One region of the Streptomyces sp. NPDC053513 genome, then DNA from elsewhere that is predicted to be linked to it. Evidence: predicted binding sites of a transcription regulator. Region 1 holds the regulator's gene; the other holds the start of a gene.
The links. The regulator HrcA, encoded in region 1, represses chaperone genes, less so after heat shock. The targets are predictions, from matches to a motif close to TTNGCACTCNGNNNNNCNGAGTGCNAA.

Region 2: a site for HrcA is predicted at 2,003-2,029, ahead of groL (chaperonin GroEL). Genes of this name have one in related genera too.

What each region holds. Positions count from the first base shown of each region.
Region 1 covers NZ_JBITXP010000004.1:121,665-125,022, forward strand. The annotation lists gene dnaJ (molecular chaperone DnaJ) at 1-983, opposite strand, end outside; gene hrcA (heat-inducible transcriptional repressor HrcA) at 984-2,003, opposite strand; gene ACIGW4_RS08440 (MBL fold metallo-hydrolase) at 2,151-2,879, shown strand; gene ACIGW4_RS08445 (DUF3097 domain-containing protein) at 3,002-3,358, shown strand, end outside.
Region 2 covers NZ_JBITXP010000027.1:64,212-67,569, reverse strand. The annotation lists gene groL (chaperonin GroEL) at 211-1,839, opposite strand; gene ACIGW4_RS31870 (cold-shock protein) at 2,173-2,376, opposite strand; gene ACIGW4_RS31865 (MoaD/ThiS family protein) at 2,806-3,081, opposite strand; gene thrC (threonine synthase) at 3,096-3,358, opposite strand, start outside.

The DNA.
Region 1 (3,358 bases):
TGCACGATCAGGTCGCCCCTGCCGTTGCCCCGCAGGTGCGTGACGCCGCGCCCGTGCAGCGGGATCGACTGGCCGGACTGCGTGCCCGGACGGATGTCGATCTCCTCGACGCCGTCGAGGGTCTGCAGCGGCACCTTGGTGCCGAGCGCGCCCGCCGTCATCGGGATGGTGACCGTGCAGTGCAGGTCGTCGCCGCGCCGCTGGAAGACCTCGTGCGGGGTCTCGTGGATCTCGACGTACAGGTCGCCGGCGGGGCCGCCGCCGGGGCCGACCTCGCCCTCGCCCGCGAGCTGGATGCGGGTGCCGTTGTCGACACCGGCCGGGATCTTGACCGTGAGGGTGCGACGGGACCGCACGCGGCCGTCGCCGGCGCACTCGGGGCACGGGGTCGGGACGACCGTGCCGAAGCCCTGGCACTGCGGGCAGGGGCGGGAGGTCATGACCTGGCCGAGGAAGGACCGGGTGACCTGGGAGACCTCGCCGCGGCCGCGGCACATGTCACAGGTCTGCGCGGAGGTGCCGGGCGCGGCGCCCTCACCCGAACAGGTGGTGCAGACGACGGCCGTGTCGACCTGGATGTCCTTGGTGGTGCCGAAGGCCGCCTCGTTGAGGTCGATCTCCAGGCGGATCATGGCGTCCTGGCCGCGGCGGGTGCGCGAGCGCGGGCCGCGCTGCGAGGCCGTGCCGAAGAAGGCGTCCATGATGTCGGAGAAGTTGCCGAAGCCGCCCGCTCCGAAGCCGCCGCCCGCGCCACCGCCGCCGGAGGCCGAGAGCGGGTCGCCGCCGAGGTCGTAGACCTGCTTCTTCTGCGGGTCCGAGAGGACCTCGTAGGCGGCGTTGATCTCCTTGAAGCGTTCCTGCGTCTTCGGATCGGGATTGACGTCCGGGTGCAGCTCGCGCGCGAGCCTCCGGAAGGCCTTCTTGATCTCGTCCTGGGACGCGTCGCGGCGCACGCCGAGTACGGCGTAGTAGTCCGTGGCCACTTACGACTCCGCCAGGATCTGTCCGACGTAACGTGCCACTGCGCGTACCGCTCCCATCGTTCCGGGGTAGTCCATGCGGGTCGGTCCGACCACGCCGAGTTTGGCGACTGCCTCGCCGCCCGAACCGTAGCCGACCGAGACGACGGACGTGGAGCTCAGCCCCTCGTGGGCGTTCTCGTGCCCGATGCGTACGGTCATGCCCGATTCCTTGGCCTCGCCGAGCAGCTTGAGGAGCACGACCTGCTCCTCCAGAGCCTCCAGGACGGGCCTGATCATCAGGGGGAAGTCGTGTCCGAAGCGGGCGAGATTGGCGGTGCCGCCGATCATCAGCCGCTCCTCGTGCTCCTCGACGAGCGTTTCGAGGAGGGTCGCGAGCACGGTCGAGACCGTGGCGCGGTCCTCGGCCTCCTCGAAGGACTCGGGGAGGTCCTGCACCAGCTGCGGCACGTCGGCGAACCGACGGCCGACGACCCGGCTGTTGAGCCGGGCCCTCAGGTCGGCGAGCGAGGTCTCACCGAAGGGCGCGGGGCAGTCGACGACGCGCTGCTCGACCCGGCCGGTGTCCGTGATGAGGACGAGCATCAGGCGGGCGGGGGCCAGCGAGAGCAGCTCCACGTGCCGGACGGTCGAGCGGGTCAGCGAGGGGTACTGGACGACGGCGACCTGGCGGGTCAGCTGGGCGAGCAGTCGTACCGTGCGGCCCACGACGTCGTCGAGGTCGACCGCGCCGTCGAGGAAGTTGTGGATGGCCCGCCGCTCGGGCGTCGACAGCGGCTTGACGCCGGCGAGCCGGTCGACGAAGAGCCGGTAGCCCTTGTCGGTGGGGATGCGCCCCGCACTCGTATGAGGCTGGGCGATGTACCCCTCCTCCTCCAGCACGGCCATGTCGTTGCGGACGGTGGCGGGCGACACGCCGAGCTTGTGGCGTTCGGTGAGCGCCTTGGAGCCGACGGGCTCCTCCGTCCCGACGTAGTCCTGGACGATGGCGCGCAGGACCTCGAGTCTGCGTTCGCTGAGCATCGTGCGCACCTCCAGCTGGCGTCGTCGTTCCGGTTGCTCCGCTTTTGGCACTCGCCCTGTCCGAGTGCCAGCGATCCCCGGCCAGTGTACGGCGGCGGGCATCGCTCCTGGCAAGGAGGCGGCGCTCGCACCGGTTAGCGTCGCCTCATGGAGACGGATTGGGAAGCGTACGGGTGGGAGCGGCTCGCGGACGGGGTGGGCCGGCGACGGCTGCCCGGCTGGGACGCCACGGTGGGGCTTGTCCTGGGCACACGGGCGGTTCTGCTGTACGACACGGGGTCCACGCTCGCGGAGGGCGCCGAGCTGCGGGAGCAGGTGGCGGCGCTCACGGGCGGCCGGAAGGTGACGCACATCGCACTCAGCCACCCCCACTTCGACCACGTCCTCGGCACGGCGGCCTTCGCCGGGGCGGAGGTCTTCGGCGCGGTGGGCTCGGACGACCTCATGAACGGGGCCAGGGCCCGCGAGGAGCTGTACGGGGACGCGGTACGGCAGGGGGTCGACCCCCGGGCGGCGAGGGAGGCGACGGACCTCCTGGTGGCCCCCCGGCACCTGGTCACGGGCGAGTGGACGCTCGACCTGGGCGGCCGCCAGGTCCTCCTGGCGAACGTGGGGCCCGGCCACACGGGCCACGACCTTGCGCTCTGCGTGCCGGGCTCGCGCGAGGTCGTCTTCTGCGGGGACCTGGTGGAGGAGTCGGGCGAGCCGCAGGCGGGCCCGGACGCGATCCCGTCCCGCTGGCCGGACGCCCTGGACCGGCTGCTCGCCCTGGGCGGCGAGGAGGCGGCGTACGTGCCGGGGCACGGGGCGGTGGTGGACGCCGCGTTCGTCCGGGCACAGCGCGGCGAACTGGCACGCCGCTTCGGCGTGGCATAACGTCGCCCGAATGCGCGGCCGCGTCCCGGACCTGACGCCGCCCTGACCGTGCCTGCCCGGGGGACGACCCCGGGCCCCCCGGCAGAACCCCCATCCACCGCACCCCGGACGGAACGGAGCCCATGCGCAGCTACAACCCCGACCTGACCCCGCCCTGGAAGAAGTCGGCGCCCGTCCCGGAGGTCCCGGCGGAGCACGACCTGGTCGTGGAGGAGGTCGCCACGGGCTTCTGCGGGGCGGTGATCCGCTGCGAGGCGGGCACGGTGACCCTGGAGGACCGCTTCGGCAAGCACCGGGTCTTCCCGCTGGAGCCGCGCGGCTTCCTCCTGGACGGCAAGGTCGTGACCCTGGTCCGCCCGGCGTCCGGCGGCCCGGTCCGCCCCACCCGCACGGCCTCCGGCTCGATCGCGGTCCCGGGCGCACGCGCGCGCGTGGCACGGGCGGGCCGGATCTACGTCGAGGGCCGCCACGACGCGGAG
Region 2 (3,358 bases), on a different contig from region 1:
TACGTCGACGTGCGCTGAGTCCTACCGCAGGAAGGCAAGTCCTTCCGCAGGACCGCGAGCCCTCCCTCAGGACGGTGAGTCCTCCCGCACGACAGTGAGCCCTTCCCCAGGACGGTGAAACGCCCGAGGGCGGCACCCCCACCAGGGGGTGCCGCCCTCGTTCGCTTGCGCGAGCTGCGCGTTCAGCGCCGGACTGCCGATCCGTCAGGATCAGAAGTCCATGTCACCGCCCGGCATGCCGCCGCCGGCCGGCGCGGCGGCCTTCTCCGGCTTGTCGGCGATGACGGCCTCGGTGGTGAGGAACAGCGCGGCGATCGACGCGGCGTTCTGCAGCGCGGAGCGCGTGACCTTGGCCGGGTCGATGATGCCCTCGGCGATGAGGTCGACGTACTCGTTGGTCGCGGCGTTCAGGCCGTGGCCGACGGGCAGGTTGCGGACCTTCTCCGCCACGACGCCGCCCTCGAGGCCGGCGTTGACGGCGATCTGCTTCAGCGGGGCCTCGAGGGCCAGCTTGACGATGTTGGCACCGGTGGCCTCGTCGCCCGTCAGGTCGGCCTCGAGCTTCTCGAAGACGTTCGACGCCTGGAGCAGGGCCACGCCACCACCGGCGACGATGCCCTCCTCGACGGCCGCCTTCGCGTTGCGGACGGCGTCCTCGATGCGGTGCTTGCGCTCCTTGAGCTCGACCTCGGTCGCGGCACCGGCCTTGATGACGGCCACGCCGCCGGCCAGCTTCGCGAGGCGCTCCTGGAGCTTCTCGCGGTCGTAGTCCGAGTCGGAGTTCTCGATCTCGGCGCGGATCTGGTTCACGCGACCGGCGACCTGGTCGCTGTCACCGGCACCGTCGACGATGGTGGTCTCGTCCTTGGTGATGACGACCTTGCGGGCGCGGCCCAGCAGGTCCAGGCCGGCGTTCTCGAGCTTGAGGCCGACCTCCTCGGAGATGACCGTGCCGCCCGTGAGGATGGCGATGTCGTTCAGCATGGCCTTGCGGCGGTCGCCGAAGCCCGGGGCCTTGACCGCGACGGACTTGAAGGTGCCGCGGATCTTGTTGACGACCAGGGTCGACAGGGCCTCGCCCTCGACGTCCTCGGCGATGATCAGCAGCGGCTTGCCCGACTGCATGACCTTCTCCAGGAGCGGGAGGAGGTCCTTCACGGAGGAGATCTTGGAGTTGACGATCAGGAGGTACGGGTCGTCGAGCGACGCCTCCATGCGCTCCATGTCGGTGGCGAAGTACGCCGAGATGTAGCCCTTGTCGAAGCGCATGCCCTCGGTGAGCTCCAGCTCCAGACCGAAGGTCTGGGACTCCTCGACGGTGATGACGCCTTCCTTGCCGACCTTGTCCATCGCCTCGGCGATGAGCTCGCCGATCTGGGTGTCGGCGGCGGAGATGGAGGCCGTGGAGGCGATCTGCTCCTTGGTCTCGACGTCCTTCGCCTGCTCGAGCAGGGCGCCGGAGACGGCCTCGACGGCCTTCTCGATGCCGCGCTTGAGGGCCATCGGGTTGGCGCCGGCGGCGACGTTGCGGAGGCCCTCGCGGACGAGCGCCTGAGCGAGGACGGTGGCGGTGGTCGTGCCGTCGCCGGCGACGTCGTCCGTCTTCTTGGCGACTTCCTTGACCAGCTCGGCGCCGATCTTCTCGTACGGGTCCTCGAGCTCGATCTCCTTGGCGATGGAGACACCATCGTTGGTGATCGTGGGGGCACCCCACTTCTTCTCGAGGACGACGTTGCGGCCCTTGGGGCCAAGGGTGACCTTGACGGCGTCAGCGAGCTGGTTCATGCCGCGCTCGAGACCGCGCCGGGCCTCCTCGTCGAACGCGATGATCTTGGCCATGTGAAGTGGTCCTCCCGGACATGGGGTGGATAACGCTCCAGGACCGCGCCGACGCCCGCGACGGACGGCCTGCGTGCCCGGTGGTTCCTTGCCCCACCCGGCCGCGGGCCTCGTCTGCCCGATCCACGTAGCACTCTCACCTTCCGAGTGCTAACGCCAATGATTAGCACTCGCCCTAGGAGAGTGCAAGCGACTCTCGAGTTTCGGGAGGTGGAACAGAGGTGGATCAGGGAGGTGGATCAAGGGGAGGCCCGGGAACGCGCGAGGGGTCCGCATCCCCTCAGGGATGCGGACCCCTCGACGGCGTTGCGTCGGTGGCCGATCGCGCCGCGCTCAGACGGCGAGCTTGACCATGTCCGCCTGCGGACCCTTCTGGCCCTGCGAGATCTCGAACTCGACCCGCTGGCCCTCTTCGAGACTGCGGTAGCCATCCATCTGGATCGCGCTGTAGTGGACGAAAACATCCGCACCACCGTCTACCGCGATGAAGCCGTAGCCCTTCTCCGCGTTGAACCACTTGACGGTGCCCTGAGCCATGCCTAACTCCCCTATTACTGGCCCTTGCGCGGGACCCGCACTTCGCGGACCCGGGTCAGACCTCTGCGCCGGAACGCGTCGACCGCGGCTGAATGTATCTGTCCAACTGCCCTCTGCAACAGGTCATTCGAGCGAGAATTCTGGGCGCGACGGAAAGGGGAATTGGGGAGAATCCCCTGGATCACGGGGCAAGTCGGGCCCGGCAAAGCACGCAGAAGGTACACAACGCGCACACACTTTGGCTGCTTCTTATCGGGCGGAGACGCATTCTCATATGCGCTCGGCATGAGCAGCGGAGGGGACTTCCCCAACTCTACCGCGCTCAACCATGCAGAATTGCCCCTTCCGCTTATCGCGCGGAAGGGGCAATTCGTACTGACTGGTAGGGCTCCGCCGGGGCTCAGCGACCGCCGGCACCGTGCTCGATGGTCAGCCTCCGGCGACGGCCGGGATGATCGAGACGCCCGCGCCGGCCGGGGTGGCCGTCTCCAGACCCTGCTCGAAGCGCACGTCGTCGTCGTTCACGTAGACGTTGACGAAGCGGCGCAGCTTGCCCTGGTCGTCCAGGACGCGGGCGGCGATGCCCGTGTGGTTCTTCTCCAGGTCGGCGATGACCTCGGCGAGGGTCGCGCCCTCGGCCTGGACCTCGGCCTGGCCGCCCGTGTAGGTGCGGAGGATGGTGGGGATGCGGACGTTCACGGCCATGTGTTCGTAACCTTTCAGAGCGCCAGGCCGGCGTCGCGGAACGCGTCCAGGCTCGGGCGGATGGTGGCGGTCGCCTGAGAGGTGTCGGCCACCGCGTCCAGGGTCTTGAGTCCGTCGCCGGTGTTGAGGACGACGGTGGTGAGGTCCGGGTCGATCAGACCCGCCTCGACGAGCTTCCGGGTGACGCCGACGGTGACGCCGCCCGCGGTCTCCGCGAAGATGCCCTCGGTCTGCGCGAGGAGCTTGATCGCGTCCACGACCTGCTCGTCGTTCACGT